2 regions of the Providencia sp. LY12 genome follow, and region 2 is predicted to be linked to the other one. Evidence: predicted binding sites of a transcription regulator. Region 2 holds the regulator's gene; the other holds the start of a gene.
The links. Region 2 encodes PurR, which represses purine synthesis genes. Its sites were predicted from a motif close to CANGCAAACGTTTGCNTG; they were not measured.
Positions count from the first base shown of each region.

Region 1: the regulator PurR is predicted to act here: its motif matches at 2,740-2,757, upstream of ACY3ZI_RS01285 (NCS2 family permease).

Region 1 is NZ_CM172594.1:290,011-302,352, forward strand. It holds gene ACY3ZI_RS01270 (ABC transporter substrate-binding protein) at 201-1,040, shown strand; gene ACY3ZI_RS01275 (amino acid ABC transporter permease) at 1,115-1,867, shown strand; gene ACY3ZI_RS01280 (amino acid ABC transporter permease) at 1,869-2,621, shown strand; gene ACY3ZI_RS01285 (NCS2 family permease) at 2,860-4,194, shown strand; gene yihI (Der GTPase-activating protein YihI) at 4,573-5,091, shown strand; gene hemN (oxygen-independent coproporphyrinogen III oxidase) at 5,307-6,680, shown strand; gene ampC (class C beta-lactamase) at 6,871-8,013, opposite strand; gene ACY3ZI_RS01305 (LysR family transcriptional regulator) at 8,168-9,058, shown strand; gene ACY3ZI_RS01310 (helix-turn-helix domain-containing protein) at 9,142-9,429, opposite strand; gene ACY3ZI_RS01315 (helix-turn-helix domain-containing protein) at 9,502-9,729, opposite strand; gene ACY3ZI_RS01320 (helix-turn-helix domain-containing protein) at 9,915-10,175, opposite strand; gene ACY3ZI_RS01325 (fimbrial protein) at 10,215-10,709, opposite strand; gene ACY3ZI_RS01330 (fimbrial protein) at 10,720-11,226, opposite strand; gene ACY3ZI_RS01335 (fimbrial protein) at 11,236-12,216, opposite strand; gene ACY3ZI_RS01340 (fimbria/pilus outer membrane usher protein) at 12,230-12,342, opposite strand, start outside.
Region 2 is NZ_CM172594.1:1,915,047-1,927,388, reverse strand. It holds gene ACY3ZI_RS09130 (outer membrane lipoprotein) at 334-801, shown strand; gene slyA (transcriptional regulator SlyA) at 1,275-1,709, opposite strand; gene ACY3ZI_RS09120 (DUF1289 domain-containing protein) at 2,217-2,456, opposite strand; gene gloA (lactoylglutathione lyase) at 2,641-3,048, shown strand; gene rnt (ribonuclease T) at 3,177-3,821, shown strand; gene ACY3ZI_RS09105 (Grx4 family monothiol glutaredoxin) at 3,912-4,259, opposite strand; gene sodB (superoxide dismutase [Fe]) at 4,859-5,437, shown strand; gene cydH (cytochrome bd-I oxidase subunit CydH) at 5,526-5,609, opposite strand; gene purR (HTH-type transcriptional repressor PurR) at 5,877-6,902, shown strand; gene punR (DNA-binding transcriptional activator PunR) at 6,918-7,823, opposite strand; gene punC (purine nucleoside transporter PunC) at 7,946-9,169, shown strand; gene ACY3ZI_RS09075 (helix-turn-helix transcriptional regulator) at 9,343-10,098, shown strand; gene ACY3ZI_RS09070 (putative quinol monooxygenase) at 10,123-10,395, shown strand; gene ACY3ZI_RS09065 (riboflavin synthase subunit alpha) at 10,477-11,154, opposite strand; gene ACY3ZI_RS09060 (MATE family efflux transporter) at 11,437-12,342, shown strand, end outside.

The sequences.
Region 1 (12,342 bases), 1.6 Mb from region 2:
TCTTCATTTTCTTCTTGCTCGATAAGAGTCTTAATCTGCAACATTTTAGGGGTCGCTCCGATGGATTTTCACCCCTTTTTTTATGTCTATTCATATTCCAAATTGATATAAATATATTATTTAATATTATTTCAAGTGCTAAGAAATAGTTGATAGCTTGTGATGGTCGATTTACACAAATTTACCGTTAGGGGCATTTAATGAAAGCACGTTTTCTTACTTCCGCACTTGTAGTTGCTGGTCTGGCGCTGACAGCGAATGTCGCTAGCGCAGATAAATTAGATGATATTAAACAAGCGGGAGTGATCCGCATTTCTGTTTTTGACAGTAATCCCCCATTCGGATTTATTGATCCTAAAACCAAGAAACTCGCTGGCTATGATATCGATATCGCCCAAGCGATTGCTGATGATCTTGGCGTGAAATTAGAGCTGCGTCCAACCAACCCAGCTAACCGCATTCCACTGTTAACATCCGGCAAAGTTGACCTGATTGGTGCCAACTTCACTATTACGGATGAGCGTGCAAAACAGGTGGATTTCTCCATTCCTGACTTTGCAACAGGGCAAAAATTTATCGCGCGTAAAGGCGTACTGAAAACCCCTGAAGATATCGCTCCACTGCGTATTGGTGCAGACAAAGGAACTGTTCAGGAAGTGACTCTGCGCGAACGTTTCCCGAATACCAAAGTCATCTCTTACGACGATACCCCGCAAGCTTTCGCAGCGCTACGTAACGGTAACGTACAAGCGATCACCCAAGATGATGCGAAGCTGGTGGGCTTGCTCGGTAACTTGCCAGAAAAAGTGAAAGCAGACTTTGAAATTTCACCATTTAGCTTAACCAAAGAGTACCAAGCGCTAGGTGCGAGCAAAGGGGAAACGCGTTTAATTGAAAACGTGAATGCTACCTTGCTGAAACTGGAGAAAGAAGGCAAAGCGAACGAGATTTATAACCGTTGGTTTGGTCCAGACACCAAAGCGGCACAACCACGTGGTGAATTCAAATTTGCCCCATTGAGCGAGCAGCCTAAATCTTAAGTTAGTCATGCAGTTTAGTGAGAGTAAACGCCCCTGCCATGTTGCAGGGGTTGTCAGTTATAGCGAGGCGAAATATGTTCGACAAATTTTTCAGCGGTGACTTCTGGTCTGCGCATCTACTAGCACCACAATACCTTGAGTGGTTTGGCTATGGCTTTTTGCTCACAGTCTGGATCTCGATTTGTACGATCATCGCTGCCACGCTATTAGGTTTTATTGCCGCCTCGGCAAGAGACAGCCAAATCGCGCCGCTACGCTGGTTTGTGACCGTTTATATTTCGATTTTCCGTAATACGCCGCTGCTGGTGCAACTGTTTTTCTGGTATTTTGCCTCGGGAGAAATTCTCCCTGAATCAGCAATGGAATGGCTGAATACGCCCCATGAAATTGAAATTTTAGGGATAACATTAGGCTGGCCGTCCTTTGAATTTTTAGCCGGATTTGTTGGTTTAACGCTATACACCGTGCCTTTCATTGCGGAAGAAGTGCGCTCAGGTATCCGAGGCGTGCGTCAAGGACAGAAACAAGCGGCTCTCGCTTTGGGGCTGACATCATGGCAGTCCATGCGTTTAGTGATTTTACCGCAAGCCGTAAAAATCGCGTTACCGCCGCTGTTAGGGCAATACATGAACGTCGTCAAAAACTCGTCATTAACCATGGCTATCGGGGTGGCGGAGCTCTCTTATGTATCACGCCAAGTAGATAGTCAATCATTACAAACATTTGCTGCATTTGGTTTAGCAACAGTGCTGTACATCGCAATCATCGCCGTAATGGAAGGCTGGGGTCAGTGGCGACAACAGCGTCAGTTGGCTCAGGGGGTATAAGATGGATTTTTCAGTCATTACGGATAACTGGCAATATCTGCTATTTGGGGCTTATCCTGATGGTCCCTTGGAGGGTGCAGCCCTAACGCTAATTATGAGCATACTGGCTGGCGCCGCGTCTATTGCTCTGGGCACATTGGGTGGTATTGCACTGGCGATGCTACGTGGCTTCTGGATGAATTTATTTGCCGCCGTTTTAGGTTTTTTCCGCGCCATTCCCGTCATTATGTTGATTTTTTGGACTTACTTTCTATTGCCTATTGTCTTCGGAACGGAAATTCCAGGCGTGACGGCGGTGGTGTGTGCATTAGCACTGATCACTTCAGCCTATTTAGCCCACGGCGTGAAAGCGGGAATTTTAGCTATCGGTCAAGGGCAATGGAACGCCGGGCTTTCTCTCGGGTTTAACCGCTGGCAAGTGCTGTGGAATGTGGTGTTACCTCAAGCATTACGAATGATGGTACCTTCCTTTATTAACCAATGGGTTGCGTTAATTAAAGATACCTCTCTGGCGTATATTGTGGGGGTAGCAGAGCTGTCATTCCTAGCAACACAGGTGAATAACCGTGAAATGATCTATCCGCTGGAAGTGTTCCTGTTTGTGGCATTTATCTACTTTGTGATGTGCCTGTCAGTCGAAATTATTGCCAATCAAGTGGCGAAAAAACTCAGTGATAAAAGCGCAGCACGTAGTCGTTCAGCAAAACGCGGTTGGCTGTTTTGGCGACGTCAAAAGCTGATTGCGCTTTCTTGATTTACGCCAAATAGCCCAAAAGCGGCGAAATTCCTCAATGGCGGTGTGACAACCGCCATATTTCTCTCGATATTCATTTACAGTATCAGTCAGTTAGGAAATACGACTTATTTAAAATGACGCAATCGTTTTCTTTTGCATCGTTTAGTTGTACCATGAGCCGAAAAAAACTTTTTTTCGTGCCCACCACGCATCCATTAGCAATCTAGGGCATGACATTTCGACAAGGCGCATTTTAATGACTAATCAATCATCTGGCTCCTCGCAATCGCAGGGTCTGTTTCAGCGTGTGTTTAAATTACAAGAACACGGTACCACCGCAAGAACAGAGCTTGTTGCAGGGTTCACCACCTTCCTGACGATGGTATATATCGTTTTCGTTAACCCACAAATTTTGTCCGTTGCTGGCATGGATATCAAAGCGGTATTCGTAACCACCTGTTTAATCGCAGCCATCGGCAGTATTTTAATGGGCTTACTGGCAAACTTACCTATCGCCGTTGCACCTGCGATGGGGCTAAACGCTTTCTTTGCTTTTGTGGTCGTTGGGGCGATGGGCTATTCATGGCAAGTCGCTATGGGCGCGGTATTCTGGGGCGCAGTGGGCTTATTTATTCTGACGTTATTCCGTATTCGTTACTGGATCATCGCCAATATTCCTCTGAGTTTACGAGTGGGGATCACCAGCGGTATCGGTCTATTTATCGCCATGATGGGACTGAAAAACTCCGGTATTATCGTCGCAAATCCAGATACTTTAGTGTCGATTGGTAACCTAACTCACCATAATGTGTGGCTAGGGGCATTAGGCTTTTTCATTATCGCCATTTTAGCGGCGCGTAATATCCATGCGGCAGTATTGGTGTCTATCGCCGTGACGACGCTGATTGGCTTAGCGCTGGGTGATGTGAAATATACGGGCATTTTCTCAATGCCACCAAGCATTACCAGTGTTGTTGGCCAAGTGGACTTTGCTGGCTCACTGGATCTGGCACTTTCTGGGGTTATCTTTGCCTTTATGTTGGTAAACCTGTTTGACTCCTCCGGCACTATGATTGGGGTAACAGACAAAGCGGGTATTACCAACGAGCACGGGACTTTCCCTCGCATGAAACAAGCACTGTATGTGGATAGCTTAAGTTCTGTGGCAGGTTCTGCTATGGGGACTTCATCCGTAACGGCGTACATCGAAAGCTCTTCAGGGGTGTCGGTGGGTGGTCGTACAGGCTTAACCGCGATTGTCGTCGGTGTGTTATTCCTATTGACGATGTTTATCTCTCCGTTGGCAGGTATGGTTCCTGCTTATGCAACCGCAGGCGCGTTGATTTATGTTGGCGTTCTGATGACTTCAAGCTTAACGCGCGTGAAATGGGATGACTTAACAGAATCCGTTCCTGCGTTTATTACTGCGGTCATGATGCCATTTAGCTTCTCGATTACAGAAGGTATTGCGTTAGGGTTTATTGCGTACTGTGCGATGAAGATTGGTACAGGGCGCTGGCGTGATCTGGGTCTGTGTGTAATTTTAGTAGCGGCGATGTTTTTACTCAAAATGATCCTCGTCGACGCCTAATCTTCGTCATACTTCAAGCTGTGGCGTTGTTGTCTTCTCTCGGCTACTCGGGTCACATACTTATGTATGCTCCCTGAGATAACCTCGATTGACGCCTAGCCACAACTTGAATTATTTAGAATATTACTCAGGATATCTTTCTATTTTCTATTTTCTATTTTCTATTTTCTATTTTCTATCCTCTGGCGATACAGCTAGTTAGGCTCTCCCTTTTTGTTGCTTGCATGCAACTCAAATTATTTAAGGTATAATCATTAAAGTACTGTTGCGAATGCAAAGTGAGATAAAATTCACCTAAATTGCAAAGTAGTGCTTTCGCTGCTTAAGGGATCCTGCTAGATTCCGCCGCAGAAACTGATTTTATCAAGGTAGCAAACCATGAATTCACCGAAAAAACCGACCGCAAAACTGAAGAAAAAATACCGTAAGACGAAAGAAGAGCTCAACGCAGAAGGCCGTGAGCGTAAACGCGAGAAAAAACATCGCGGGCATAAGTCTGGTAGCCGTAACCAAGACGGTGCTTCGAATGGTCAAAAAAATGGGCAAAATGTTCAGGCTGACCCACGTATTGGCAGTAAAAAACCAATTCCACTGGTGGTTGAAAGTAACCAGCCAGTTGCGCGTCCTGTCGTGAAAGAAAAGCCTGTTGCTAAAGAAAAACTGACCCCAGAAAAAGAACTGGAAATGCTGGAAAGCAACGATCGCTTAGATGAGATTCTGGCACGACTGGAAGATGGTGAAACCATTACTGCTCAAGAGCAGCAATATGTTGATACCTGCTTAGACCGCATCGATGAACTGATGAATATCCTCGGTATCGAATATGCGGACGAAGACGGTGATGAAGAGGAAGAAGAGAAATTTGATGACATTATGCGCATCTTAAAAAGTAAATAATTTCCTCTCTATTCATTCCTCCCGTGCTATACGGGAGGAATTCTGCTTAATTTCTCGCCTATCTTCCTTTTCTTTGATGTTGCATCGGATCTGTATTTTCTAACATCGCTATAATCTTTGCGGTATAGACTCTTTACATAAATAGCTAAAAAATAATCTAAAGAGATATAATTAACAGTGATGCTTTCGAGCTTGTGGTCAATTAAGGAATATCAATGTCAGAGCAAAATATCGTTTGGGATCTCTCTCTCATCCAGAAATATAACTATTCAGGTCCGCGTTATACCTCTTATCCAACAGCCTTAGAGTTCAATCAAGACTACAACGAACAGGCTTTTGTTGAGGCAACCCAGCGTTATCCTGACCGTCCTTTGTCTCTGTATGTGCATATCCCGTTTTGCCACAAACTGTGCTATTTCTGCGGCTGTAATAAGCTAGTTACTCGCCAAAAACATAAAGCGGATGAGTATTTACAAGTCATTGAAAAAGAAATTATCCAGCGTGCTGCGTTACTTAAAAATCGCACAGTGACTCAAATGCACTGGGGCGGTGGTACACCAACGTATTTAGATAAGGCACAAGTGAGCCATTTAGTTAGCTTGCTGAAAAAACATTTTCATTTTGCGCTAGATGCCGAGATGTCCATCGAAGTGGATCCCCGCGAAATCGAACTCGACATGATTGACCATCTGCGCAGCGAAGGCTTTAACCGCCTAAGCATGGGTGTTCAAGATTTTAATAAAGAAGTGCAAGTTCTAGTTAACCGCGAGCAAGATGAAGAGTTTATTTTTGCGCTGATTAAACGCGCCAAAGAGACGGGATTCACTTCAACCAGTATCGACCTAATTTACGGTTTACCAAAACAAACCCCTGAAAGCTTTGCGTTTACATTGAAAAAAGTGGCGGAGCTAGCTCCCGATCGTTTAAGCGTTTTCAACTATGCACATTTGCCGAATTTATTTGCAGCGCAGCGTAAAATCAAAGATGAAGACCTGCCAACGGCGGAGCAAAAACTGGATATTCTGCAAGATACCATCGCAACGCTGACATCTGGCGGTTATCAATTTATCGGAATGGATCACTTTGCTCGCCCAGAAGATGAACTGGCGGTCGCACAGCGAGAAGGGATTTTACATCGTAATTTCCAAGGGTATACCACCCAAGGGGATTGCGATTTATTAGGATTAGGGGTATCAGCGATCAGCATGCTAGGCGATAACTACGCCCAAAATCAGAAAGATTTAAAAACTTACTACGCGCAAGTGGAAGAAAAGGGGCATGCCCTATGGCGTGGATTAGTGCTAACTGACGACGACTGCCTGCGCCGTGACGTGATTAAAACATTGATTTGCAACTTCCAATTGAGTTTTGCGCAAATAGAAGCGCTCTACCCAATTGACTTCAAAACCTACTTCAAAGAAGACCTAGAACTGCTGAAACCGATGGCAGAAGATGGGCTGGTGGAAGTCAGTGAAACGGGGATTAAAGTCACGCCACGTGGGCGTTTGCTGATTCGTAATGTGTGTATGTGTTTTGATGTTTACTTACGAAGCCAAATGCGTGTTCGCCAATTCTCCCGTGTCATTTAAATGTTCGTCATATTTCGTGCTGTAGCGTTGTTGGCTACATTCGCTAGCCCTAGTCACATACTTTTGTATGCTCCTAGGGCTTAGCTTCTCTTGTCGCCTAGCTACAACACGAACTATTTAGAACATTGGATGTTTGCTAGGATAGTTATCTAAAACATTCCAGATTCAAAATTCTTCATATTTCACTGGGCTAGTGCTTCACTTTTTCGATGAGCTGGTAAGCGGTGTTGATGCGCTCAGGAATTGGGTACCATTGGTTGGTAAGCAGCACCACGGCGATTTTTTCCTCGGGAATAAATACCGCGTAGGTGGCGAATCCGCCGGTAGAGCCAGTTTTGTTATACAGTGAGCGAGATTCTGGTGGCATCGGTGGCTGAATGGCATCTACTTTTTGCGGTTTCAGTGCCATATCATCACGGTTACCTTGTTGTAATTGAGCCAATGAAACCGGCCACGGGTAACTTTCCCACATCAAATCTTGCACAAAAGAATCCGTCATATACACGCCAGTGTGTGTATCTTCCACCGCCTCTTGCCACGGTTTCGCTACGTTGGCCACTTGCATATTAATATCTAAAAAGCGGATCAAATCCTTCGCGTTAGACTTCAAACCATATGCTTCATTATCTAAAATTTGCGGCGTCACACGCACCGGCTGATGCTGCTTGTTATACCCTTGAGCATAATTTTTTTGCTGATTTTGCGGTACCTGTAAATAGGTATGCTTCATGCCCAAAGCCGGTAACATCATCTTTTCCATCGCATCTGGGAATGACTGATTAAGCTGCTTAGCGGTAACCATGCCTAATAAACCCACACCAAGATTGGAGTAAGAACGGTACTCACCGATAGGTTTTTCAGGAGACCACTGCTGATAATAATGGATTAGCTCCGCACGGTTAGTCACTGAGTCCGGTACAAATAGCGATAAGCCAGAAGTGTGAGTAGCTAGGTTCATCACAGTCACTTTATCAAATGCGCTGTTTTTTAATTCAGGCAAATAGAGGCTGACAGTTTGTGCAAAATCTAACTTACCTTGCCCTTGAGCATAGGCAGCAAGCGTAGCAGTAAACGTCTTTGATAAAGAACCGATTTCATACAACGTATTGTTGCTCACCGGCACCTGAGTTTGTTTAGACTGCACGCCATAATGATAAATAAAATGTTCACCATCTACTGAAATGGCAACGGACATCCCCGGAATCTGCTGTTGTTTCATCAACGGTTTAATAATGCTGTCCACATCTGATTGCGTTAATGCCGCGCTAGATAGTGAGGTAAATGCCAAGCTCAGGGCGACAAGCAGCCGTCCGCGACGAAAAAGATTTTTCATACAGATATCCATTTAAATACAAGTTTTAGTTATGATGAGTGACAAACAGAAAGCAGCCACGTACCAAAGGAAGAGTGATTCTGGTGTCGGAGTATGCGGCTTTTTTGGCATTAGTTAAAACGATATAAAATTCGATGAGGTAAAAGAAAATCTTATGGCTGAAAATGCTCGTTACCGTTTACCCCTTAATGCACTCAGAGCCTTTGAGGCATCCGCGCGTCACCTCAGCTTTACGCGAGCGGGTATGGAGTTGAATGTCACTCAGGCAGCGGTAAGTCAGCAAGTTCGTGCGCTGGAAGAGCAACTAGGCTTAGAGCTATTTATTCGTTTGCCTAGAGGGCTAGCACTGACCGATGAGGGGTTGGCATTATTGCCTGTCGTTAGCCGATCTTTCGACCAAATCGAATCATTATTGCAGCAATTCGAAGATGGTCATTATCATGAAGTCTTGAATGTTTCTGTGGTGGGAACCTTTGCAGCGGGCTGGTTACTACCGCGTTTATCGCGTTTTTCCGATCTCTACCCTTATATTGATTTGCGCATTATGACCCACAATAACGTGGTGAATTTAGCTGGAGAAGGGGCTGATTTTGCGATTCGTTTTGGGGAAGGGCTTTGGCCATTAGTGGAAAATACGCCGCTGTTTTCTGCGCCGCATACGGTGCTTTGTGCCGAAAAGGTCGCTCATAAACTTAAGCATCCCATTGATTTACAAAATTTTCCATTGATGCGTTCTTATCGAAAAGATGAATGGGAAAAATGGTTTCTAGCGGCTAATGTGGAACCGTGGCGCGTGAAAGGGCCTGTTTTTGATTCTTCCCGTTTAATGGTGGAAGCGGCTTTACTGATGGACGGTGTTGCCATCGCACCAAGCTGTATGTTTGAGCGGGAGCTCAGAGCAGGGGATTTGGTTCAGCCATTTGATATTTCCGTGACTCTCGGGGGTTACTGGCTGAGTCGATTAAAATCCAAACCGATGACACCAGCTATGACGATTTTCCAGCAATGGTTACTTGAAGAATCCAAAAAGAAGGATCATTTATAGGGTGATAAATCGGTGCTTAAATTTTAAAGCACCGATTGTGAAATTAGCTAGGGTGTGGCGAGTATGAATTCAGAAACGTTCGTTCAGAAAATGACCGACTCGGCAGCGTAGTAACTTTTTTTATGGTCTTGCTCCTCGCGGCTGCCAGTTATTTCATTAAATTCTGCAAAGAAATAGGCAGGGTCGACCGAGAAAATAAGAGAGAAATGGTAGAGCGTGTCCACATGAATATTCACATCGCCATTTTCGTAGCGAGATAAATGTTGCTGACTGATCCCCAATTGTTCGCTCAGTTGTTTTCCACTGATTCCGTGGCTATCTCTTAGCGCTCTTATTTTTAGACCGACAGATTTTGATACGATTTTCTCCATATCGTTAACTCCTAGGTATATTTATTATGAGAGTTAATTAGATTTTTCTATAAATAGAATATATCGAAATACTTATTTTTCATTGATATCTAAAAGGTCTTTTATACCAATTTCAAAATAATCCGCATATTGCCATAATCTATCTAAATTAATTCTATTAACTCCTCTTTCATAACGTGACTGTTGCTGCTCGCTAACACCAATGGTATCCGCAAGCTCCCGTAATGTGATTCCATTCATTTTGCGATAATAAATAATTTTACTACCGACCATTTTAGATATGAGATAATCTTTAGACATATTGAGCCTCTCTGTGAATAAGTGAATACATGGAAATAAATCAATCTTAATTAGATGATTTATTAAGCCTAATAAGCTCAATATGATTATTAACCTAGCATTAATTCTCAGGTTAAACTATAGATCTAGGTCAATAAATGAAAATTTCTCTTGTTGTCTTTTATTTGATAATTATCGATATTTGATTATCTATTAAAATGTATTTTTATATTTTTATTTTCATGTTCACTCAGGTTAAAAAAATCTAATAAATCAATATTGAATATTTCTGCATACTGGCTAAGCCTATCCAAATTAATACGATTAATTCCTCGTTCATAACGAGATTGTTGCTGCTCGCTAACATTAATCATTTTGGCAATATCGTAAAGGGATAATCCATTCATTTTTCGATAATAGGTAATTTTCTTGCCAATAATTCGGGACACAGGATAATATTCAGGCATCATTGACTCCTTTTCAAATTACCTAAATTGGCATTTGTATTATGGGTATGCTAATGAAAATTCTAAATGGCTTTTAAAATCCCCCGGAGTAAACATAGATTCAAAACTAACCATCCTTGCAGATAATGGGATTTCGGCACTTTTGGTGGTGCTATTGATTGTAATATCTACCGTGCTACCATTTTTAATCGTGGCTTTATTACTCCTTTGCGCGAGATGCAGCAAGCTGTTTGTAGAGCTACCTGTATTCACAAAATAGTTATTATCAGTGGCATCGGCAGTGCCATTAACACTGAATTTGGCATTTTTTGTTGAAACAGGGCAATCAACCAATTTGATAGAAAAATCCACCCACGGGCTTTGCGCAGGGTTGCGATAATTCCAACGGTTTATCTTACCTAATTCCACGTTATAACTGGTATTTTCAACTTTGCAGGGCATAACCACGACATTACCATGCACATAGATATTGACGTTTTCTGCCATCACCGGCAGGGCATACAATCCAAGTAAACTGAATAATATTCTTTTCATGATCAGCCTCTTATAAATAGGTAATAGTGGCGGTAATATTGGCGGATAAACTGCCTGCGGTACCATTGCCGAGTGAGGAAAATGCCCGTGTGCGTAGGGGAATACTGACCAAAGGCTGCCCGTTGGTGGGAACCGTTAATATCTTGGTATTGCCTAGCGGTGTAGCTCCATCGCCACTTTGCAATTGAATGGCAATATTGGTAGCGGTGCCGCTATTTTTATACAGGCTGGCGATATCGGCACTATCTGCGGTTCCTGTGAACGTTAATTTCACGCTATTAATAAATGAGGAGCAATCTTTTAATTCAATAGTAAAAGGTTTCCAATCTGAGGCTTTCGTTCCACTATAAAAAGTATCTAAAGGAATGGTGGTCAGATCCACATCCACATTATTACCGGTAGATAAATTGCACGTTGCAGCTTTTATATTTCCGGTAAATTTCAAATAGACAGTATCCGCCGCATAAGCCGTTATCGAAATATTTAAGAATAGTAGGGTGAGCAGTAATTTTTTCATTTTAAGCCTCTATTCATAGCGAATATTAACAGTAGCATTGGCATTGGCTGTACCTGGTGTGATGGTTGCAGCCGTTTTAATATAGCGGGCTTTCCAGCCGAATATATAATCACCTTGGGATACGTTATCTTGTTGAGTCAATTTTTGATTTAATACAATAGGCGTTCCGGCATTATTTAATAATTGAACGGCAATACCTGTCGCTTTATCTGCACCGGTTAAACCTAGCCGACCATTTGCAGCATTATCAATTGTATCTGACGTTACCGTGACTTTAATATTGGTGCCAGCAAGACAACTTAGTGCAATTGGAATAGCAACTGTACCTTGCGTATCATTAATATTTTTAAATTGAGTGTCATACCAGTCACCCATATTAATATCGTAAGTGTTTTTATTATTTTTTAACGAGCAACTTAATACGACTATTTTCATTGCGTTTGCTGGAAGTGTTGCTGTAGTTAAATTCCAAGCCCAACGTGTATTTACTCCATTTTCATTGCCAAGCCCTTGTAGCGTTCCTATATTTCTAGCATTCAAAGTCCCACCAGTTCGAACATAGCCAGTTTTTTGTACTCTAATTATCCATGAAGGGCTATTAATATAGGCTAACACACTGCTATTTTGCCAAACACTAATTGGTTGGCTTACTTTTAATGCTGCAGTTTCAGCAGTGAAAGTAATGCCGGAAATTGAAGTAGATATAGTTGAGTTTGTTATTGGTGGGCTGTTGAGTAATTGTAGCCCAATATTGTAGCAGCCACTTGGATTAGCTGTTATGGATAAAGGTGCAGTTCCATAATTTAATGTGATGGTATCTAAAACCTTGGTACTACTATCGTCATATTGAATAGTATATGTTCTAGCAGGAATGTATTCAGTTCGATTATTTAAATTAGGGTTTTTAGCGCATGCAGCAGAATAGCCGTAACCAGAATATAAAAATAAGCATCCAATAGTGCATGTGAATTGAATAATTAATTTCTTCATTTTATTTCCCTTCTTATTGGCAAACCGCAGTGGTTTTATATAAGCCAATATAATTCGGCAAACCTGCCAAGTTATAAGAGACTTGGCACTGCTGTTTATCGTTATATTGAATGGTAAATGAACCGC
Region 2 (12,342 bases):
ATTTGATTTATAATGGTTCATTCTGTAATTATCTGCTACACCTTAAGGTGAGTAGTTTTTATTACAGGTGAAAATCCCCTATTTAGCCTTTGCCATAAATTGATGTTCTAAAATAGTCAAAAAATAGATGATTCTTTAGCAAAGGGTGCCTTGAGTTGGGATTTTGGGTGAAATTTGAGATATTTTACCTAGTGTTGATGCATTATTTAATTCAAAATTAGTAGTCTAGGCTCTGTTATCTAAAACAAATTTTTGATGTTGTTGTGCTTATGGTAAGAACAAATCTTCGATGCTACGTTACTGCCACGAACAGCAAGTCTCATAGGAGTTATTATGCTTAAGAAAGTTTTTGTAGGTGTTGCTGCGGTTGTTGCGTTATCTGGCTGTGTCAATACAAGTACGCTTTCTGGTGATACTATTTCAGCTCAAGATGCTAAACAAGTCCAAACTGTGACTTATGGTACCGTACTCAATGCACGCCCAGTTACCATTCAAGCGGGTGAAGATGGTAACGTAATTGGAGCAATTGGTGGTGCAGTTATCGGTGGTCTATTAGGTAATACCGTCGGTGGCGGTACTGGTAAAACGCTAGCAACAGCAGCTGGTGCAATCGCGGGTGGTTTAGCGGGTCAACAAGCACAAGGTGCCCTAAATAAAAGCCAAGGTGTGCAGCTTGAAATCCGTTTAGACAGTGGTAAAAACATTGTTGTGGTTCAGAAACAAGATCCTGCTGCTTTCCGTGTAGGTCAGCGTGTTATGATCGCAAACAGTGGAAATACAGTGACTGTGTCACCCCGATAATTTGACATAAGTTCAAGATAAAATGCGTTCACCGACTAATTAATCGATGAACGCATTTTTTATTTAAATCATAATTAGCGTTTTACTTTTTAGCTTATTAATAATGCTTTTTATCGAATCTGAGCTCTTTACTATCTTTTTGTCTATGAGTTCCATTGCGGGAATTTATTAAATTTTTGTGATTGATATCATTCAAGTAAAATGTAATTTATACAATTTGAATTCTCTATCTTTCTTGAGCCACATTTTTTATTCATATTTTTACACCTTAATATCCCATATATCCCATATATCCCATATATCTAAAAATTAATTCATAGTAGTGAAATACAAAGCCGCCTCACATAATAAAACAATGTAACTAGATAGAAGTACATATTATGTGAATGGTGGCTATAATTATTAGATTAATATATATTTATGCGAATTACATTCATAGAATGAAAAATCAATTATAAAATACAATTATTAGTCTATGAATCATTCTGTAAGCGTAGAATATTTTTCTCCAATCTTAGCAGTAATAAAGATAACTGACTTAGTTCATCATGACTAATATTACTTAAAATTTCTGTCCGAGTATTATTAATCACTTGATCAACCGTTTTGATGAAAGGCTCCGATTCCTCTGTGAGTTTGATTCTCTTAGCACGTCGGTCATTCGCACATGTATGACGAGAAATGAGCCTTTTTTCTTCTAATTGATCTAATGTTCTGACCAAGGAAGGTTGCTCAATACCAATTGCCTTTGCCAATTGAATCTGCGACTGCTCGGGCGGTAACTGGCTAATATTATGCAGTGTTACCCAATGTGTTTGCGTGAGTTTAAGTGGTTTGAGGCGATAGTCAATCAATGCTCGCCACATACGGACTACACGAGATAATTCAGTTCCAATTTGAGATTCCAATTTACCCTCCTTTATATAATTATAATGTCTAAAAAATATACCAAATACATATTATTTTTTGAATTATATATTAACTCCCTTTTATCTTTACAACCTTTTATTGAGCCAATACCTCATAAATACCTATATATAGTGAGCATCAATAAATCATTGAGTGATATACATCTTACTTTCCCCCATGATTTTTCATATAAAAACAATATAATCACTTAATAAGACAATCTATCAATTATCTTATTAATAAGAATAGCCTTACTCTTCTTTCGAATCTATCTATTTTAACCCTTATAGTAATTGCAGCTAACAATAAAAAATGCAATATCAAATAAATCCTTAAAAAACAAAGCAATATAGTTGCTCTTAAAATTATGTCATTTACAGTTGATTTAAATGAACTTCATCATCATTTTGAATAAATAAAATTTTATTGAAATGTAACTATTGGAATTAATCTAAATGAATTAATTTTTGATTAAATTATCTTATTTTTAATAGTTTTATTATCAATCAAAATAGAGGTTGTTGAGGATCATTCATCTCTTCTTGAGCCACTTTCTTATTATTTAATCTTAAAAATCGCTGGCGACATAAACGGATGACATGACGTTTTTCTGCGTTAGTTAGCTGCAACCAACCAAAACGTTCATCTCGGGTTCGATAACAACCTCGGCAATATCCCTGCTCGTTGGTCTGGCATATCCCACGGCAAGGGCTTGGAATATCAAAAAACTCAAGTTGTTCTGCCATCGTTAACCACCCGTAATATAAACATAAAATTATGATATACTCCCTCGAATTGAGTATAGCCATGATATGACTAAAAAATAAACCTCAATCACTGTATTTAGTCATATTGCCACGTTATATTAATAGATAAATCGATTCGACTTTAAGCATTATTGCCTGAAGAATTTATAGGGAAACTACTATTATGCGCTTACTACATACCATGCTCCGTGTTACCGACATGCAACGCTCCATTGATTTTTACACCAAAGTATTAGGTATGCGTTTACTGCGCACGAGCGAAAATACAGAATACAAATATTCTTTAGCGTTTGTCGGTTACAGCGATGAAAGTGAAGGTGCTGTTATCGAGTTAACTTATAACTGGGGCGTAACAGAATATGACTTAGGTAATGCTTATGGTCATATTGCATTAGGTGTTGATGATGTTGCTAAAACCTGTGAAAACATTCGTCAAGCCGGTGGAAATATCACTCGTGAAGCTGGTCCAGTCAAGGGTGGTACAACCGTTATCGCATTTGTTGAAGATCCAGATGGCTATAAAATTGAGCTTATCGAAAATAAAAGTGCAAGCAAAGGATTAGGAAATTAATCCCTCACATACATTTTATATTTTAGGTGGTGATAACCATCACCTAAAATATCTTCAGTATCTACCTGCAAAAATGCATTCCCTTTGGCATAATGAAAGCCAACCAGAAACTGTAAATTGAAAGCCTAATGTCTGAAAAAAATAACCCTAACTCACTGGTTAACCGCTTCCGGGGTTACTACCCTGTCGTTATAGATGTTGAAACTGGTGGGTTCAACCCTAAAACTGATGGTCTATTAGAGATAGCGGCCATTACACTCAAAATGGACAAAGATGGCTGGCTAGCCATTGATGAAACGCTGCATTTTCATGTAGAACCATTTGAAGGTGCGAATTTGGAGCCCTCTGCACTGGAGTTCACAGGTATTGACCCCACGAACCCCCTACGTGGTGCAGTGAGTGAATATGATGCATTACATGCCATTTTTAAAACAATTCGAAAAGGTATGAAGAATACCGATTGCAATCGCGCGATCATGGTAGCTCATAACGCAAATTTTGATCACAGCTTTGTTATGAATGCGGCAGAACGCTCTGGGTTAAAACGTAACCCATTTCATCCCTTCGCAACCTTTGATACCGCCGCACTGAGTGGATTAGTTTTTGGGCAAACCATTCTTGCAAAAGCCTGTGTCACCGCAGGTATTCCATTTGATGGCAAGCAAGCCCACGGAGCCCTATACGATACTAACCGTACCGCGCTATTATTTTGCGAGTTAGTCAATAAATGGAAAAAATTAGGTGGATGGCCACTACCTAGTGAGCCTCAATAACCTCGCCCCCTAAAAACAAAAAAACCGTATTAGTTTTAGGCTAATACGGTTTTCATCAATATAAGCATTAAAGCCTATTCAACAATTTAATTACTCAGTGATGGTTTCATCTGCTGGACGGTATTTGTCTGCAGTTTCTTTGATCAGAGCTTGTAATTCGCCGCGTTGGAACATCTCAACGATAATGTCACAACCGCCAACTAACTCACCATCAACCCATAACTGTGGGAATGTTGGCCAATTAGCATATTTTGGTAGCTCTGCACGAATATCTGGGTTTTGTAAAATATCAACGTAAGCAAAACGCTCACCGCAAGAAGAGAGAGCTTGAACAGCTTGAGCAGAAAAACCGCAGCTAGGCAGTTTTGGAGAGCCTTTCATGTATAATAAAATTGGGTTTTCTTTAACTTGGCGCTCAATTTTTTCGATAGTTGTCATTTTATATCCTAAAACGTGGGTGCTGATTTTGCAGTCACTGAGCCACTTTGAATCATTTGCAAGGCAACTCATTAGACAGAACACATTGACCGGTGTAATCGCCGGCATAGTCAAAACATCGCAAATTGTTCCGTGATTGTTTCATACAATATGCCAGTTTTATAAGGCGAATACTATAGCACTCCTATTTGCTGTACTCAAAAGGTGAAAAGCAAATAGCAACGTTTTCTTTTTACTATAAAAAATTCACTCTGGGTGTTTTTGCCGTGTAATCATGGGAGTTATTTGTTAATATATTAGCAAATTAATAACACTTGATGTATTTCCCTGCTCTTCAATGACAATAACGACACGCAGTGGAATAATTATTATGCAACTTACTAACAATTAAGGCATAAATAGCATCATGGAACAGGTTTTTTCTTACTGTAACCTGTATTCTGTTATGATAAATCATGACTTACAATGCGGCGCAATAGCTCAGCACAGCTCAACGTCACTACACTAGAAGTAGATTAATTAATAGAAGTACATTTAATTTCGCTCATTTTACGAGCAAACACCCTAAACACTGAATAAAAGCAATCAAGGAGTACGCAATGTCTTTTGAATTACCAGCTCTACCTTATGCTAAAGATGCTTTAGAACCTCATATCTCTGCTGAGACCTTAGAATACCACTATGGTAAGCACCACAACACTTATGTTGTTAACCTGAATAACCTGATCAAAGGCACCAAATTTGAAGGTCTGTCTTTAGAAGAAATCATTAAAACTTCTGAAGGTGGCGTATTCAATAACGCGGCTCAAGTTTGGAACCACACTTTCTACTGGCACTGCTTGGCTCCAAATGCAGGTGGCGAGCCAACCGGTAAAGTTGCAGAAGCTATCAACAAAGCATTTGGTTCATTTGCTCAGTTCAAAGAGCAATTCACTGATGCCGCAGTTAAAAACTTCGGTGCAGGTTGGACTTGGTTAGTGAAGAAAGCAGATGGCAGCCTGGCTATCGTTAACACATCTAACGCGGCAACACCAATTTCTGGTGACGATAAGCCAGTTCTGACTGTTGATATCTGGGAACACGCTTACTACATCGACTACCGTAACGCACGTCCAAAATACTTAGAAAACTTCTGGGCGTTGGTTAACTGGAAATTTGTTGAAGAAAATCTGGCTTAATTTTAGTTCAGATCTAAAATGACTAAGGGCGAGTATATTACTCGCCCTTAATTATTTCTCATCCTTATTAGATAGGATGGAAATGAAATCAGAAAATGTGCACAGCAAACAAAATAATTACAGCTAAAGAGCCAAACGCAGCTAGCAATCCATATTTAAAATCTGTATCCATGAGACCCTCTCATATAAAGAAATTGAATTATCAAATAACCATAAAATAAAAAGGTTATTTCAGTATACATGCACAAAAACGTAAAACCAGTGTCTATATCACATGTTATAACATCAATTATTTCTTTCGTTTTTGCGCTAGATCAGACAAAATCGACAACAAATCGCTAAATTATTGCCAGCAAAGGTACTATGCATCAATATGCAGGTAATTATTTAACTAGAATTATTTTAGAGACCAAGTTTTGGTTAGGAGTTTTTTCTTCTCATGGCAACAATTAAAGATGTGGCGAAACGTGCGGGCGTCTCTACCACAACCGTCTCCCATGTTATCAACAAGACGCGTTTTGTCGCTGATGATACAAAAACAGCCGTTTGGGCCGCCATCAAAGAGCTCAATTATTCTCCGAGTGCGGTTGCGCGTAGTTTAAAAGTCAACCACACCAAATCAATTGGTCTGTTGGCAACATCAAGTGAAGCCCCCTATTTCGCAGAAGTGATCGAGTCTGTCGAGAATAGTTGCTATGAGAAAGGCTATACTCTAATTTTATGTAACTCTCACAATAACTTAGGTAAGCAAAAAGCGTACTTGCAAATGTTGGCACAAAAACGTGTCGATGGGCTACTTGTGATGTGTTCAGAATACCCTGACACCTTGATAGGTATGTTGGAAGATTACCGAAATATCCCAATGGTCGTCATGGACTGGGGTACCTCTCGCGGGGATTTCACTGACAGTATTATTGATAACTCTTTCCACGGTGGTTACTTAGCGGGTCGTTACCTTATTGACCGTGGTCACCGTGAAATTGGCGTGATCCCTGGCTCTCTCGAAAGAAATACAGGTATTGGGCGTTTAACCGGCTTCAAAAAAGCCATGGAAGAAGCCAAAGTCACATTAAAAGATGAATGGATTGTTCAAGGGGATTTCGAGCCAGAATCAGGCTATAAAGCGATGATGCAGATCCTCAGTAACAAGCACCGCCCTACTGCGGTCTTCTGTGGTGGAGACATCATGGCGATGGGGGCAATCTGTGCGGCTGACGAGATGGGATTACGTGTCCCTCAAGATATTTCCATTATTGGTTATGATAACGTGCGTAATGCACGATATTTCACGCCTGCATTAACCACAATCCACCAGCCAAAAGAGCGTTTAGGTCAAATGGCGTTTGCGATGTTGCTCGATCGTATTGTGAATAAACGCGAAGATGCGCAAACGATTGAAGTTCATCCGCGTTTAGTTGAGCGCCGTTCCGTGGCTGACGGTCCATTTATTGATTATCGCCGCTAAGTCTACCTCAGCACATTAGCTCGCAAACCACTCCGCGTTGAGCGTTTCGCTATCACCAAGATAGTCAAGCAGCCATCTCAACGCTGGAGATGTATCATTCTCAACCCACGTTAAGCAGCAAGGGCTTTCAGGAAACGGCTGTGCTAATTCCAGCTCAACAAGCTTGCCTTCTGCACACAATGGCGCTGCACGGTGCTCAGGAACCATTCCCACACACAGCCCATTTTCCAAACACGCTAAACCACTTTCCCAGTAAGGCACAACTAAGCGACGTTGGTTATCCAGCGCCCAAGTATCTCTTTTCGGTAAGCTTCTTGAGGTATCTTCTAAGCACAAACTTGGATATTCACGCATTTGATCATCTGTCAGTTTGCCCTGAATTTTTGCTAATGGGTGATCGGGGCTCGCAACACAACGCCATGACATAAAGCCCATATCACGGAAGCTATAGCGCTCTCCAATTGGTGAAGCACGGGTCGCTCCAATCGCAACATCCACACGTCCATCGGCTAAAGCATCCCAAACTCCATTAAACACTTCAGGGTGGATATACAGTTCAATATCAGGGAAATGACGATAAAAATCCAAAATCAGCTGTTCCGTACGCTGCGGTTTTACGATGCAATCAACAGCAATACTGAACTGTCCGCGCCATCCATTGGCGACTTGTTGGCATTGATGTCGAGTATCAATCATTTTTTTGATAACACTTCGACTTTCTTTAATAAAGATAGCCCCGGCTTCCGTCAATACCACATCACGGTGACGACGTTCGAATAGCGGAACTGCTAACCATTCTTCGACTTGTTTTACTGTGTAGCTGATCGCTGAAGGAACTCGATGCAGCTCATCCGCAGCACCACTAAAGCTTCCCGTTCGAGCAACTGCGTCTATGACTTCAAGTGCATGAGCTGACCACATTTTCTTTCCTTTCAAATTATTTGATAGCAGAGTCCAAATATTACCGTTTCACAACGTAAAAAAATAGCCTATACAATAAGATAACTATCAACATTATTTTAAATATAGATTAAGCAAAAACTATGACAAATACTGCGACAAAAAACTCCTCTGGATTTTTGATTTATCTTGCTGGCCTAAGCATGCTGGGGTTTTTAGCCATCGATATGTATCTGCCAGCCTTTGGTTCAATGCAAACAACCTTAAATACGACTGAAGGCGCTATCAGCGCATCATTAAGTATCTTTCTAGCGGGCTTCGCGTTTGCCCAGCTATTATGGGGACGCCTTTCAGATAAATTAGGACGCAAACCTATCCTTATTGTTGGGCTTTCCCTGTTTATTGTTAGCTGTCTAGCAATGATTTGGGTCACCGATGCCACTCAGTTATTAATCCTTCGATTCTTGCAAGCCGTTGGCGTTTGTTCTGCTGCGGTTTTATGGCAGGCCCTCGTTATCGACCGCTATAACGAAGCTGATACTCAAAAAGTATTTGCCTCTATCATGCCTTTAGTGGCGCTTTCTCCTGCATTAGCGCCACTTTTAGGTGCCTGGGTGCTTGAGCACAAAAACTGGGAATTTATCTTCATCGTGCTGATGATGGTGGGCGTTTTACTCCTGCTACCGACCTTGATGCTAAAAAAAGTGGCACCGAAAGTCATCGCAGAAGAAAACCAGCCACAAACCAAAGTTTCCTTTGCTACCTTGCTAAGCTCCCCTGTTTTCAGTGGTAACGTACTTGTGTATGCAGCGTGTAGCGCTGGCTTTTTTGCATGGCTAACGGGTTCGCCATTTATTCTACGCAATATGGGCTTTAACCCTGCGGATATCGGCTTGAGTTATATCCCTCAAACACTGGCATTTATTGTCGGGGGATACGGCTGCCGCTTCGTATTAGCTAAAGTTCGCGCTGAAACGTTGTTCCCAATCTTGCTAGCGGGTTATGCCGTTAGTATGATTATTCTCTTTGTGATGGCGATTTATACGCAGCCAACATTAACCATGATTTTGGTTCCATTTTGCTTTATGGCAGCAATGAACGGAGCATCATACCCAATTGCAGTCGCCAAAGCCCTCAATACGTTCCCATCTGCTAGTGGTAAGGCCGCTGCACTGCAAAACGCCTTACAATTAGGGTTATGTTTCTTAGCCAGTTTATTAGTGTCTGCACTTACATTTGACCCTTTACTCGCTACAACTGGCGTGATGGCATTTACTGTAATCCCAATGATTATAGGCTATTTCATGCAGCGTTGTGCTAGCAAGTCCAATGATGCGATTAAGCACACTGAATATCAGCATGACTAATCGTTAGTTAACGTTATTTTTTGGCATCATAATAATCAGTTCCGTTACTATTATTAATAACGGAACTGATTTTTAATAAATACGTTATTTGGTGAATATATCGTTTATAGAGTTAATTTTTTCCCTATAACACGCTATTATTAGCATATTCAATTATGACGTTTTGAAGAGCCATGCTGAAACAGTATTATCCTCCTGATGAATTAAAAGAATTTGTTAGTTCAGTTTTGATTATCAAGAAATTTACTGATGCTATTAAGATCTTCCCAGGTACAGGTGCTGAAATATGGGTTTCGACTGAAAATATCAGTATGTCGACTCACGAACATACATCCGTCAATCCATTTCAGTTAATCATCCCCAGAGTCAATATATTTACCGCCATCCCGAATAATGCCAGCGTGATGGTGCTGCGTATTCGCCACGATGCCTTACGTTTTTTACTTCCCCAACGCACGTTAAATTATACGGATATCCCTACTCCGCTTAGCCAAATATGGAGCAATAATTGGTTTAAATCATTGGCCAATTCTTCATTCAAAGAGTTGCATGAGTGTTTTTATGTCACTAAGGCAGCGAAAAAGGCACATTTTATTGACCACGTTCTGGACTCTCTTTATCACAATCCAAATAAAAAAATTACCGAAATTGCCGATGATATTGGCTACAGCGCACGCTTAGTTCAAAAAGAGTTTTTAAAAGAATTTGGGATCACACCAAAACGGTACCAGATCAATTGTCGCTTAGAGCAAGTGATGAAAACTATGGTGAAAGAACAAGATACTTATCGTTGGTTTGAAACGGGCTATTATGATCAATCCCACTTTTATCGCGATTTTAAGCGTTACTTTACCATGACACCGTCGGCATTTTTAAAGTCAAATTATTCGCTTTTTTACAATACAAAAACAAAGTCTCCATTAAGATAGTTCTGAGTACATAAGGAGAATGGTATGAGTATTGTTGTATATGCCCAAATCACTACCGAAAAAAAGGACGGGTATTTAACGAAGAAAATCGTTAGCGAAATTGCCAAACGCAGCCGGATGGAAAAAGGATGTTTGCAGTATGACCTGATGGCAAAAGAAAATGGCTACATTGTGTTTGAAGAGTGGGAAAATGCACAAGCATTAGAAATGTATCAAAAAAGCGCTCATTTCAAACAACTTGTTGACGCGATTGAACGTGACAATGCCATTTTTTCGGTCAATTTTAGTGAGAAGTAATAGAATATTCCGGTGAATTTATTACCTACCGATTCAACAGGTTATAGCTCTGTATAGAGCTATAACCTTATCAGCTGAAAACTAGATTGACGATTTTTCACTGTCTACTGAGTCATCACTCTCTTGTTTCTGCTTCAATAACATTTCTTGTTCTTTCTGATACAAAACACGCTCAACAGTATCAACAATAGCTTGAGTTTGTGGGTCAATCTCAATGTTGACTTTATGGCCCAGTCGTTTGCTACCCAGTGTTGTTCTCGCCAACGTTTCTGGGATCAAATGCACGCAGAAACGGTTATTGATAACATCACCAACCGTTAAGCTGATTCCATCAATCGCCACAAATCCCTTATGTAAGATATACTTCATCAAGGCTTTATCATAAATAGATAGCCAAACTTGATGATTATCTTCAGAGGTGAAAATCTTACTAATTTCTGCGGTGGTTACAATATGACCCGAAACCACATGTCCGCCAATTTCATCACCATATTTCGCAGCACGTTCAATATTAACCACATCCCCTTCTTTTAAGTCACCTAAATTAGTGAGGCGCAATGTCTCTTTGATTAAATCAAAGCTAACGTTCTCCCCCTCAATTTTAGTCACCGTCAAACAGCAACCGTTATGCGCAACGGATGCACCGGTTTCTAAACCCACTAATAATTCCGGTGTGAATTTCATGACATGAGTACGGAAATTAGCTCTTTCCGTGATTGAGATAATTGGAGCGGTTCCTTGAACAATGCCTGTAAACATAATGACTCTCAGTGCAGTGAATTAATGAACTCAGTTTACCTAAGAATTTTCAGAGATCTATCTTATTTGAGTGGTTATATTTATGCTGCCATCACAAAACATTTAAACGGTTTCTATACTAATCTGCTGTTTTATTATTCTTATCTATAACTATGTTGGATTGGTTACATAAAAGAGATAGAATAAGGGGTTAGCATTAACTATCTGATTTTTTAGTAAATCATAGATTTTCATTCCGCTTTTTTCTTTTTTTAATTCGAAACTTATTGTGAAGGTGTATGCGTGCAGAAATATATTACAGAAGCGCGTAGCTTGTTGGCTCTCGGTATCCCTATCTTCTTTGCCCAATTTTCCCAAACCGCCATGGGGTTTGTGGACACCATCATGGCGGGAAGTGTTAGCGAAATCGAAATGTCAGCTGTGGCTGTTGGTTTTTCTATTTGGTTGCCTGCTATTTTATTAGGGCAAGGTATTCTCATGGCGCTCACGCCAATCATCGCTCAAATGAACGGTTCAGGTCGCAGAAACCTAATTGGCGACCAAGTTCAACAAGGCTTGTGGCTAGCCTTTATTTTAGGTGTTAGTATCATGTTACTGTTATATAACAGTAAATTGATCATTAGCAACATGCCTCATATTGACCAAGAGTTAGCCGATAAATCGGTTCGTTTCCTACACGCGATTATGTGGGGAGCCCCAGGTTACCTATTTTATCAAGTGTACCGTAGCCAGTGTGAAGGATTATCAAAAACCAAACCTGGCATGGTCATTGGTTTTCTTGGCTTGATGGTCAATATTCCAGTGAACTATATCTTCATTTATGGTCACTTTGGAGCACCTGCCTTAGGTGGTGTTGGTTGCGGCGTGGCGACAGCAACGGTGTATTGGGCAATGTGCCTGATGATGAGATGGTATGTTAAACACGCACCAAATCAGAGAGATATTCGCCCTGCTCAGCCATTAGGCGCACCAAATCCAGATATCCTGAAACGCATTATTGTGCTTGGAACACCGATTGGATTAGCGCTGTTTTTTGAAGTCACCCTATTTGCGGTTGTTGCCCTATTGGTCGCTCCTTTAGGCGTTGTTGCGGTCGCGGGTCACCAAGTAGCGCTTAACTTTAGTTCTGTGATGTTTATGTTCCCATTATCAATGGGTATCGCTGTCACCATTCGAGTTGGCTATAAC